3 regions of the Stenotrophomonas sp. STEN009 genome follow, and region 1 is predicted to be linked to each of the others. Evidence: predicted binding sites of a transcription regulator. Region 1 holds the regulator's gene; each other region holds the start of a gene.
What was found. Region 1 encodes HrcA, which represses chaperone genes, less so after heat shock. Its sites were predicted from a motif close to TTNGCACTCNNNNNNNNNGAGTGCNAA; they were not measured.
Positions count from the first base shown of each region.

Region 2: the regulator HrcA is predicted to act here: its motif matches at 2,259-2,285, upstream of rpoH (RNA polymerase sigma factor RpoH).
Region 3: the regulator HrcA is predicted to act here: its motif matches at 2,495-2,521, upstream of ACVOMM_RS07380 (co-chaperone GroES).

Region 1 is NZ_JBRRES010000013.1:68,776-72,940, reverse strand. Features, by position in the region: gene dnaK (molecular chaperone DnaK) at 1-1,007, opposite strand, end outside; gene grpE (nucleotide exchange factor GrpE) at 1,260-1,775, opposite strand; gene hrcA (heat-inducible transcriptional repressor HrcA) at 1,839-2,903, opposite strand; gene recN (DNA repair protein RecN) at 3,018-4,165, shown strand, end outside.
Region 2 is NZ_JBRRES010000011.1:89,648-93,812, reverse strand. Features, by position in the region: gene ftsX (permease-like cell division protein FtsX) at 1-459, shown strand, start outside; gene ACVOMM_RS07575 (response regulator) at 467-1,309, shown strand; gene ung (uracil-DNA glycosylase) at 1,306-2,019, shown strand; gene rpoH (RNA polymerase sigma factor RpoH) at 2,297-3,172, shown strand; gene purD (phosphoribosylamine--glycine ligase) at 3,254-4,165, opposite strand, start outside.
Region 3 is NZ_JBRRES010000011.1:46,691-50,855, forward strand. Features, by position in the region: gene ACVOMM_RS07370 (serine hydrolase domain-containing protein) at 1-329, shown strand, start outside; gene groL (chaperonin GroEL) at 430-2,079, opposite strand; gene ACVOMM_RS07380 (co-chaperone GroES) at 2,161-2,448, opposite strand; gene ACVOMM_RS07385 (endonuclease) at 2,761-4,165, shown strand, end outside.

The DNA.
Region 1 (4,165 bases):
ATGTCGCTCGAACGCAGGCCGGCATCGTTCAGGGCGACGCGGCACGGCTCGATCGACTTCTTGATCAGGTCTTCCACCAGCGCTTCCAGCTTGGCGCGGGTCAGCTTGATGTTCAGGTGCTTCGGACCCGACGCGTCAGCGGTGACGTACGGCAGGTTCACTTCGGTCTGCTGGGCGCTGGACAGCTCGATCTTGGCACGCTCGGCAGCGTCCTTCAGGCGCTGCAGGGCCAGCGGATCCTTGCGCAGGTCGATGCCCTGGTCCTTGTTGAACTCTTCCACCAGGTACTCGATGACGCGGTTGTCGAAGTCTTCGCCGCCCAGGAAGGTGTCGCCGTTGGTGGCCAGCACTTCAAACTGCTTCTCGCCGTCGACGTTGGCGATCTCGATCACCGAGACGTCGAAGGTACCGCCGCCCAGGTCGTACACAACGATCTTGCGATCCTTGTTGTCGCCCTTGTCCAGGCCATAGGCCAGCGCGGCCGCGGTCGGCTCGTTGATGATGCGCTTGACGTCCAGGCCCGCGATGCGGCCAGCATCCTTGGTGGCCTGGCGCTGGCTGTCGTTGAAGTAGGCCGGCACGGTGATGACCGCTTCGGTGACCTTCTCACCGAGGAAGTCCTCGGCGGTCTTCTTCATCTTCTCCAGTACCTTGGCCGAGATTTCCTGCGGCGCCATCTTCTTGGCGTCGCTGGTAGCCACCCACGCATCACCATTGTCATGGGCGAGGATGCTGTACGGGACGTGGGCGATGTCCTTCTGCACCTCGGCGTCGGTGAACTTGCGGCCGATCAGGCGCTTCACCGCGTAGAAGGTGTTCTTCGGGTTGGTCACCGCCTGGCGCTTGGCCGAGGCACCGACCAGGACTTCGCCGTCCTTGGTGTAGGCGACGATCGACGGGGTGGTGCGATCGCCTTCCGAATTCTCGATGACGCGGGCCTTGCCGCCGTCCATGATCGCCACGCACGAGTTGGTGGTGCCGAGGTCGATACCAATGATCTTGCCCATGGGGGAGACTCCTGAGAAATGCTGTGTGGATGTCAGTCCGGCCGCTCGGCCGGTGGATGAATGGGATGTGGGGGAGGCTCGTGGAACATTCAAGCCATCTCCCGAACGCTGTGTTCAGCCGTTCAAGGTTCGCCGGGCATGGCCCGGCGATGACGATCCGGGGGTAGCGCCGGGCCATGCCCGGCGGCCGCTCCCGGATCGCCCGCGCAGTCGGCGGCCCCCCCCACCCCCGGCCGCTCCCGGATCGACCGCTCAGTCGGCGGCCACCACCACCAGCGCCGGCCGCAGCAGGCGCTCGTTGAGCAGATAGCCCTTCTGGAACACGGTCACCACGCTGCCCGGGGCGGCGTCCGGGGCCGGCACCTGGCTGATCGCCTGGTGGTGCTCCGGGTTGAACGGCTGGCCGGTCGGGTCAATCAGGACCAGGCCGTTGTCGGCGGCGACCTTCAGCAGCTGCTTGTAGGTCAGCTCCAGGCCCTCGCGCAGCGGGTGCGGGTCGTCGCCGGCGGCCTTCAGGCCGGCATCCAGGCTGTCGAACACGGGCAGCAGTTCGCCCAGCAGCTTCTCGTTGGCGAACTTGCGGGCCTGCTCGATGTCGCGGGCCACGCGCTTGCGCTGGTTCTCCAGGTCGGCGCGCTCACGCAGCGCATCGGCCCTGACCTGCTCGACTTCCGCGCGCAGGCGCTCCACTTCGTCATTGACGCCTGCTGCGGCGGCCGCGTCGGCGGCGCTCTGCTGGGATTCGAAATCTGGATGTTCGTGGTTCATGTCTGGGTCCCTGGCGGTCACTCCCCGCCTCCACCCACCCTAGTGTGGGCGGGATGCTGCGTTTCAAGCGTCCGCGGCACCGGATCCGCGTCCGGTCGGTGAAAAGGCCGCCCCCAGCACGTCGGCGGTGGCCTGTACCAGCGGGATCATGCGGTCGTAGGCCATCCGCTTCGGCCCGATCACCCCCAGCACGCCCAGCACCTGCCCGTTGGCCGCATACGGGGCGGTCACCAGCGAAACGCCCTGCAGCGGCATCATCCCGGTCTCTTCGCCGATGAAGATGCGCACGCCCGGGGCCTGGATGGTCCGCTCCAGCAGCTGCAGGATCTCGCGCTTGCTGGAAAACAGCTCGAACAGTTCGCGCAGGCGCTCCAGGTCGGACAGGTCCTGGACCCCCATCAGGCGCGTCTGGCCCGCCACCAGCATGTCGTCGGCCGCGGGCTGCAGGGCCTGCTCGGCCAGTTCGATGCTGTGCGCCAGCAGCTGCTCCAGCTCGGAACGGGCATCGCGCAGCTCCAGCAGCAGGCGCGCCCGGATCTCCGCCAGCGGCAGCCCGGCGAAATGGGCGTTGAGGTAATTGGCGACCTGCTCCAGCTGGCCCGGGGCGAAGTCCTGGCGGGTTTCGATCACCCGGTTCTGGACCTCGTTGTCGGCGAACACCAGGATCGCCAGCACCCGGCGGCCGTCCAGCGCCACGAAATCGATCTGGCGGAAGGCGAACTGCTCGCGCCGCGGCGCGCTGACCACGCCGACGAAGTGGCTCATCGCCGACAGCAGCTCGGAGGCACTGCCGAGCAGGGCCTGGGTGCTGCCGCCACCGGCCAGTTCCTGGCGCAAGCGGGCCAGCTCGCCCTCGCCCGGCGGCTGCATCTGCAGCAGGCTGTCGACAAACACCCGGTAGCCATGCGCGGTCGGGATCCGCCCGGCGGAGGTATGCGGCGACGCCAGCAGGCCCAGGTCCTCCAGGTCGCCGAGGATGTTGCGGATAGTGGCCGGACTGACTTCCAGCCCGGCCACGCGCGCCAGCGTCTGCGAGCCCACGGGCTCACCATCCTGGATGTGGCGCGCGATCAGCGTGCGCAGCAGATGGCGCGCGCGCGGGGCGAGTTGGTCGGCGGAACCGTGCATGGAATCAACCTGTGAGACACGGAGACTAGATAATGGCGCCGGATCACCTTGGCAAGCCATTGGACCGCCCGCGTGCGCATGCTAGCGTTGCGCGGCTCAGCTACCCCCAGACCCATGCTCAGACACCTATCGATCAAGGATTTCGCCGTCGTCCGCGCTACCGAACTTGAATTCGGGCCTGGCATGACCGTGGTTTCAGGCGAGACCGGCGCCGGCAAGTCGCTGATGGTCGACGCGCTGGGCTTCCTGTCCGGCCTGCGCGCCGACAGCGGCGTGGTCCGCCACGGTGCCGCCCGCGCCGAGCTGTCGGCCGAGTTCGCGCTGGAGCATCTGCAGGCCGCACGCCAGTGGCTGGCCGACAACGAGCTGGACGATGAGGACCAGTGCCAGCTGCGCCGCGTGATCCGCGCCGACGGCGGTTCGCGGGCCTGGATCAACGGCCGCCCGGTCACCCTCGCCCAGCTGGGCGAACTGGCCGCGCTGCTGGTGGAAATCCACGGCCAGCATGAACAGCAGGCCCTGCTGGCGCGTCCTTCCCAGCTGGCCCTGCTCGATGCCTATGCCGGCAACGAGGAAGAGCGCCGTCAGGTCCGCCGCGCCGCAGCCGCCTGGCAGGCACTGGTCGATGAATCCCTGGCGCTGTCGCAACAGGGCGACGTCAGTGACCGTATCGGTTTCCTCGAGCATCAGCTGCGCGAACTGGACCGTGAGGATCTGGAGCCCGAATCGATCCTCGCGCTGGGCGCCAGCCATCGGCGCCAGGCCCATGCCAGCGCGCTGCTGACCGCCTGCCAGGCCGCCAGCAACCAGCTCAACGGCGACGAGGGCAGCTCGGCGCTGGATCAGCTGCAGCAGGTTCGGCACGAATTGGCCCGGCTGATCGAACACGACCCGCGCCTGGGCGAGGTGGACAGCCTGATCGAAAACGCGTCGATCCAGCTGCACGAAGCCCTGTCCCTGCTCGACCGCGTGCACGACGACCTGGATGCCGACCCCGAGCAGTTCGAGGAGAACGAGCGCCGTCTCGGCCGCCTGCACGACCTTGCGCGCAAGCATCGCGTGCCGATGGACGAACTGGGCGCGCAGCGCGAGCGCATGCATGCCGAAGTGGAGCAGCTGCGCGGCGCCGACGAGCGGCTGCAGCGCCTGGCCGGCGAGATCGACAAGGCCGCGGCCGCCTGGCGGGTGCAGGCCGAAGCACTGAGCGCAAGCCGGCGCAGTGCGGCGGCCGCGCTGTCGACCACCACCACCGGCATCATCGC
Region 2 (4,165 bases), on a different contig from region 1:
CTGGTGCAGCACGATGCGCTGTGGCGCCAGCGTCTGGATGCGTGGCTGGCGTTCGGCGCGCGGCTGGTACAGGTGCTTTCGGTGCTGCTCGGCGTCGGCGCCGCGCTGGTGGTCGGCAATACCGTGCGCCTCGACATCCAGGCACGGCGCGAGGAGATCGGCGTGCTGCAGCTGCTCGGCGCCAGCGATGGCTTCATCCGCCGGCCCTTCCTGTATCTGGGCGCCTGGTACGGGCTGGGCGCCGGCGCGGTGGCGCTGGCCCTGATCGGTGTTGCCGGCGCCGCCCTGCGCGCGCCGCTGGCTGACCTGTCACGCAGCTACGGCAGCCCGTTCGTGCTGCACGGCCTGGACCTGCTGCATGGCAGCCTGGTCCTGCTGGGCACGCTGCTGCTGGGGTGGCTGGGCGCGTGGCTGGTCACCGGCCACTTCCTCCGCCAGACCCGCCCGACCGACACCTGAGACCGGCATGCAACCGCAAGCGCTGAAGCACCTTGAAGGGCCCGCTACGCGGGTGATGGTGGTCGACGGTTCCAAACTGGTGCGCAAGCTGATCGCCGACGTGCTGCAGCGTGATCTGCCGGGCGTGGAGGTGATCGGCTGCGACAGCATCGAGGATGCCCAGCAGGCGCTGGCGCAGGGGCCGGTGGACCTGGTCACCACCTCGCTGACCCTGCGTGACGGCGACGGCCTGGCGCTGGCGCGGACGGTCCGCGAAGCTGCCGGCCAGGCGTACGTGCCGGTGATCGTGGTCTCCGGCGATGCGCAGCAGCATCTGGAGCAGCGGCGCTTCACCGAGTACGTCACCGACTATTTCGACAAGGCGCTGGGCCATGAGGCGCTGGCGACCTTCATCCGTGGCTATGTGCAGCCGCAGACCATTCCCGGGGCGACCATCCTCTACATCGAGGACAGCCGGGTGGTGGCGGAGGCGACCAAGCGCATGCTCGAACGCCAGCAGCTCAACGTGCTGCACGTGGTCAGTGCCGAAGAGGCCTTCACCCTGCTCACGGCCGAATCGCTGGGCCGCAGCCGCCACCGCATCGACCTGGTGTTGACCGACGTCACCCTGAAGGGCGAATTGAGCGGACGCGACGTGGTGCAGCGCGTGCGCGTGGATTTCGGCTACGGCAAACGCCGACTGCCGGTGCTGGTGATGACCGGCGACGGCAATCCACACAACCAGACCGGGTTGCTGCAGGCCGGTGCCAATGATCTGGTGCTGAAGCCGATCGAGGAGCGCCTGCTGGTGACCAAGGTGCTGTTCCAGCTGCGCCTGGCCCGCTTGAACGATGGACCCCTGTTGCGATGACCGATGACGTAGTGGACACCCCGACGATCCAGCTGGAACCGAGCTGGAAGCAGCAGGTCGGCGATTACCTGTTGCAGCCGCAGATGCGCGAACTCTCCACCTTCCTGCGCCAGCGCAAGGCGGCCGGCGCGGCGGTGTTCCCGCCGGGGCCGCAGATCTTCGCGGCGTTCGACGCCACGCCGTTCGAACAGGTGAAAGTGGTGATCCTGGGCCAGGACCCGTACCACGGGCGCGGCCAGGCGCATGGACTGAGCTTCTCGGTGCCCGCCGGCGTTCCGGTGCCGCCATCGCTGCTGAACATCTACAAGGAGATCGAGGGCGACCTCGGCATCCCCCGTCCCGATCACGGCTGCCTGGTGCCGTGGGCGCAGCGCGGCGTGCTGCTGCTCAATGCCGTGCTGACGGTGGAGGAGGGCAGGGCCGGCGCCCACCAGGGCCGCGGCTGGGAAGGCTTCACCGACCACGTGGTGGATGTGCTCAACCGCGAACGCGAAGGCCTGGTGTTCATGCTCTGGGGGGCCTACGCGCAGCAGAAGGGCAAGGTCATCGATACCCGGCGCCATCGTGTGCTGAAAGCCCCGCATCCCTCGCCGCTGTCGGCCCATCGTGGCTTCCTCGGCTGCCGGCATTTCTCGATGGCCAACGACTATCTGCAGCGTCGCGGGCAGGCGCCGATCGACTGGTCGCTGCCGCCGCGCGCGGCGCTTTGATCTTCACAGACGGCCGGGCCTGAACACCGGGCAACGTTTGGCGGCCTGAATGGGCCTCCGGAACGGCCCGTTCAGCTCCGCTTGACCGGAATCGGCCGGTTTCCAGCAGGTAATTGGTTGAATTCCAAGGGATTGTGAATCCCGAAAAGCGCGCTCGCCACTGTCATCAAATCGCGCTACGGTAGGGCTCTGTTTGGGACCAGTGTTGCATCAATAGGATGCTGGAACTTTTTCCTCCTTTAGCAGTCCAAATCCCGGACTGCTAAGATGGGTGCCTATGAGCCAGAACACCTCTACTGCCCTTGTGGCAAACAATCTCCCGATTCCCAGTGCGCTCGGTTCGCTGGACGCCTACATCGGTGCCGTGCACCAGATCCCGGTGCTGTCGGTCGATGACGAACAGGACCTGGCCCGTCGCTTCCGCGACGGCAACGATCTGGACGCTGCCCGTGAGCTGGTGCATTCGCACCTGCGCTTTGTGGTGCACGTGGCCCGCGGCTACAACGGCTATGGCCTCGCCCTGGGCGACCTGATCCAGGAAGGCAACATCGGCCTGATGAAGGCGGTCAAGCGCTTCGACCCGGACATGGGCGTGCGCCTGGTCTCCTTCGCCGTGCACTGGATCCGTGCCGAGATGCACGAGTTCATCCTGAAGAACTGGCGCATCGTCAAGGTCGCCACCACCAAGGCGCAGCGCAAGCTGTTCTTCAACCTGCGCAAGTCGAAGACGCGCCTGGGCTGGATGAACGCCGCGGAAGTCAGCGCGGTGGCCAAGGATCTGAACGTGTCCGAGCGCGAGGTCATGGAAATGGAGTCGCGCCTGTCCGGTCGCGATATCGGTTTCGATGCGCCCAGCGACGAGGATGATGATCATGCGCCGCCGTCGCCGGCCGCATACCTGGTGGCCAACGATGAAGATCCGTCGATGGCCTACGAGCGTGCCGACAGCGAGGACAACCAGCTGCAGCTGCTGCGCGAAGGCATGGCCGAACTGGATGCGCGTTCGCGTGACATCATCCGCCGCCGTTGGCTGGATGCGGACAGCAAGGTGACGCTGCAGGAACTGGCAGACGAGTACGGCGTGTCGGCCGAACGCATCCGCCAGGTCGAGGCGAATGCCCTGAAGAAGATGAAGGCGCTGTTCACCGCGTGATGTGACGTCACAGGTACCCAACAGAAAACCCGGCATTGCCGGGTTTTTTGTTGGGTCTGCCAAGCAACAGGCCGCTGCCCTTTACGCGTGCTCACGCGCGATCGCGCGCCAGCCGATGTCGTTGCGGTGGAATTCGTTGGCCCAGCTGACCTTGGCCACACCGGCGTAGGCATTGGCCTGCGCATCACGCACGCTGTCACCCAGCGCCGCCACACACAGCACGCGGCCGCCGGCACTGACCACCCGCCCCTGCGCGTCCAGTGCAGTACCTGCATGGAAGACCTTGGCGCTGGCCGGCACCTCATCCAGGCCGGAAATCACATCGCCGGTGACTGGCGATTCCGGGTAGGGTTTCGCGGCCAGCACCACACCCAGCGATGGGCGCGCATCCCACTGTGCCTGCACCTGGTCCAGGCGGCCATCAATGGCGGCTTCCACCAGCTCGACCAGATCCGACTGCAGGCGCAGCATCACCGGCTGGGTTTCCGGGTCACCGAAGCGCACGTTGAACTCGATCACCTTCGGTGCGCCGCTGGCATCGATCATCAGGCCGGCGTAAAGGAAGCCGGTGAACGGAATGCCGTCGGCGATCATGCCCTGCACGGTCGGGTTCACCACCTCGCGCATCACCCGCGCGTGCACCTCCGGCGTGACCACCGGGGCCGGTGAGTACGCGCCCATGCCGCCGGTGTTCGGCCCGGTATCACCGTCGCCGACTCGCTTGTGATCCTGCGAGGTGGCCATCGGCAGCGCATGCACGCCATCGACCATCGAAATGAAGCTGGCTTCCTCGCCGTCGAGGAATTCCTCGATCACCACGCGTGCGCCGGCGTCACCGAATGCGTTGCCGGAGAGCATGTCGCGCACCGCATCCTCGGCCTCGGCCAGGGTCATTGCAACGATCACCCCCTTGCCGGCGGCCAGGCCATCGGCCTTCACCACGATCGGCGCACCCTTCTCGCGGATGTAGGCCAGTGCTGCCTCCACGTCGGT
Region 3 (4,165 bases), on a different contig from region 1:
TGCGGCCGCAGCTGCCGATCACCACCGCCAGCCAGTTCCCGACGCTGCAGCCGGAACTGCCGGTGGCGCAGCAGCGCAGAAACCTGGCTGCGGGACTGGGCGTGGTGACATTCACCGGTCCACAGGGCGCAGGCTTCTACAAGGGCGGACATGACGATGCGGTGGGCAACACGCTGGTGTGCGTCGAACAAGGCCAACGCTGCGTAGTGATCCTGGGCAACGATGTGCGCGCCGAAGCGACCTTTCCGGCACTGGTGCGCTTCGTGCTGGGCGAGACGGGGGTGCCGTGGGAATGGGAATACGGCGCCACGAAGGCATTCGTGCGCTGACAGGTCGACCACGGTCCACGTCCAGCAGAGGGGGCGGAACGCCCACAAAAAAAACCCCGCCTTGCGGCGGGGTTTTTCACTTCATCGGGAACAGCGGACCTTAGAAGTCCATGCCGCCCATGCCACCCATGCCGCCCATGCCACCGGCGCCGCCCAGGGCCGGCTCGTCCTTCTTCGGCGCTTCGGCAACCATGGCTTCGGTGGTGATCATCAGGCCAGCGATCGAGGCCGCGTTCTGCAGCGCCGAACGGGTCACCTTGGTCGGGTCCAGGATGCCGAACTGCAGCATGTCGCCGAACTCACCGGTGGCGGCGTTGTAGCCGAAGCTGCCGCTGCCTTCCTTGACCTTGTTGACGATGACGGACGGCTCTTCGCCGGCGTTGGCGACGATCTCGCGCAGCGGGGCTTCCATCGCGCGCAGGGCGATCTGGATGCCGTGGTTCTGGTCTTCGTTGGCGCCCTTCAGGCCGGCCAGCGCGGTGACCGCACGGACCAGTGCAACGCCGCCGCCCGGAACCACGCCTTCTTCAACGGCTGCACGGGTAGCGTGCAGGGCGTCGTCGACGCGATCCTTCTTTTCCTTCATTTCGATTTCGGTGGACGCACCCACCTTGATCACGGCAACGCCGCCGGCCAGCTTGGCCACGCGTTCCTGCAGCTTCTCGCGGTCGTAATCCGAGGAGGTGTCCTGGATCTGGGTCTTGATCTGCGCAACGCGCGATTCGACCGCAGCCTTGTCGCCCACGCCGTCGATGATGGTGGTGTTCTCCTTGGAGACCTGCACCTTCTTGGCGCGGCCCAGGTCCTTGATGGTGGCCTTCTCCAGCGACAGGCCCACTTCTTCGGAGATCACGGTGCCGCCGGTCAGCACGGCCATGTCTTCCAGCATCGCCTTGCGACGATCGCCGAAGCCCGGGGCCTTCACGGCCACAACCTTGACGATGCCACGGATGGTGTTGACCACCAGGGTCGCCAGCGCTTCGCCTTCGACTTCCTCGGCCACGATCAGCAGCGGCTTGCCGGCCTTGGCGACGCCTTCCAGCACCGGCAGCAGGTCACGGACGTTGGAGATCTTCTTGTCGTGCAGCAGGATGAACGGGTCATCCAGGTCAGCGGTCTGCGACTGCTGGTTGTTGATGAAGTACGGGGACAGGTAGCCGCGGTCGAACTGCATGCCCTTGACCACGTCCAGCTCGTTGTCCAGGCCCGAGCCTTCTTCAACGGTGATCACGCCTTCCTTGCCGACTTCCTTCATCGCGTCAGCGATGATCTGGCCGATCGACTCGTCCGAGTTGGCCGAGATGGTGCCGACCTGGGCGATCGCCTTGTCGTCAGCGGTCGGCTTGGAGATGTTCTTCAGCTCGGTGACGGCAGCCACGACGGCCTTGTCGATACCGCGCTTGAGGTCCATCGGGTTCATGCCGGCAGCAACGGCCTTGGCGCCTTCGCGGATCAGGGCCTGGGCCAGCACGGTGGCGGTGGTGGTGCCGTCGCCGGCGTCGTCGTTGGTGCGCGAAGCAACTTCCTTCACCATCTGCGCGCCCATGTTCTCGAACTTGTCAGCCAGTTCGATTTCCTTGGCGACGGAGACGCCGTCCTTGGTGATGGTCGGGGCGCCGAAGCTCTTCTCGAGCACGACATTGCGGCCCTTCGGGCCGAGGGTGGCCTTGACGGCATTGGCGAGAACGTTGACGCCGCGCACCATGCGCGAACGGGCGTCTTCACCGAAACGGATATCCTTGGCAGCCATTGCAATTACCTCATTGGTCGCGCCGGGCCGTGCCCGGCGGCTGGGATGTGGGGATCAGGTTGAAACAGGTCGCGGCGGGGCTCAGCCGATGACGGCGAGCACGTCGTCTTCGCGCAGGACCTTGTACTCGACGCCTTCGCTCTTGTACGAGCTGCCGGCGTACTGGCCGTAGATGACCTTGTCACCGACCTTCAGCGACGGCGCGCGCACGCTGCCGTTGTCCAGCGGCTTGCCGGGGCCGACGGCCACGACTTCACCCTTGGTGGACTTTTCCTTGGCCGAGTCGGGGATGACGATGCCACCGGCGGAGATTTCGTCGGCTTCGATCGGCTTGACCACAACGCGGTCGTGCAGCGGCTTGATGCTCATAGGAGACCTCTTAAGTGATTGATTGGTCTAAAAAAGTCCGGCGATGTTAGCACTCGCACCAGGCGAGTGCCAGAACCGCACGTGAAGAAACCCGACAAGGTCGGGAGCACGGCAGAGATGGAGCCCCCCGGGAGGCTTTCAAGGGGCGTCGCGAAAAAAGTTTCCGCGCCGGACGCTGCGGCAGTGCGGTGGGGTGGCCCCGAATTAGGTGACCAACGTCGCACTGTCAGATATCTGACGTTCATTTACGACAAAGTGTCACTGGATCGGCCTTAGGCTCGGCCGCGCATTCCCAATCACAAGGAGTCGTCGATGCGATTGCTGTCCCCGCTCGCCACCGCCTGCGTGCTGGCCCTGGCCACCGCGCCGGCCCAGGCCGAGGTCTTCATCAACGAACTGCATTACGACGACAGCACCGCAGCCGGTGACGTCGGCGAGGCGATCGAGGTCGTGGCCACCGCCGGCGAGGATCTGTCCGGCTATCGGCTGTATCTCTACAACGGCAGCACGCCGTCGGCCGCTTCGGTGTACGCCAACACGGCCGTCCCTGCCGGCAGCGCCGCCGGGTGCGGCAGCGCCACCCTGGCCGTGGTCAGCTATCCGACCAACGGCATCCAGAACGGTCCCAACGACGGCATCGCGCTGGTCGACGCCAGCGGCAAGGTGGTCCAGTTCCTCAGCTATGAGGGCACGATCACTGCCTCCGGCGGTCCTGCCGCAGGCATGACCAGCCAGAACATTCCGGTGGCCGAGACCAACAGCACGGCCCCTGGCACCTCACTGCAGCTGACGGGCAGCGGCAGCCAGTACGCCCACTTCACCTGGGCCGAATCGGCGACGCAGACCTTCGGCAGCTGCAACAACGGCCAGACCTTCAGCGGTGGGGGTACGCCCGGTCCCAATACGCCGCCATCGGTGTCCACCACCACCCCCGCCCAGGGCAGCAGCACGTTCCCGGCCGCGGCCGATCTGGAAGTGGTGTTCAGCGAGACGGTGAACCTGGCCAGCGGCGCCTTCGCGCTGAGCTGCGGCGCCTCCGGCAGCGTACCGCTGACCCACCCGGCCAGCGGCAGGAGCGTGAAGCTGTCCACCAACACCGCGCTGGTGGCCGGTGAGGCCTGCCGCTTCGACATCCGCGCCGCGCGCATCACCGACCTGCAGGGCGCGCATCCGGCTGCCGACAGCCGCATCGCCTTCACCGTGGCCAGCGCCACGGGCAACCCCGATCCGGGCAATCCCGGCGTACCGGCGGGCTACTACTCCAGGGTCAACACCTCCAGCCCGAGCCAGCTGCGCTGCTCGCTGCACGCGACCATCAAGGGCCACACCGCCTATCCGTACAGCGGGTCGGGCACCAGCACCTGGACCATCCTGGAGATCGCCGACGAGGATCCGAACAATCCCAACCGCATCCTCGATGCCTATCGCAACCGCAGCTACGCCAAGGTCAGCGATCGCGCTGGCACGGGCAGCGGCCTGACCTACAACCGCGAGCACACCTGGCCGAACTCGCTGGGCTTTGCCAGCACCACCGGCGACAAGGGCCTGCCCTACGCGCCCTACACCGACACCCACATGCTGTACCTGACCGATGCGCAGTGGAATGCCGACCGCGGCAACAAGCCGTTCGGCAAGTGCGATGCCAACTGCGGCGAGCGCGCCACCGAGGCCAACAACGGCCATGGCGGCGGCAGCGGCGGCTACCCGGGCAATTCCA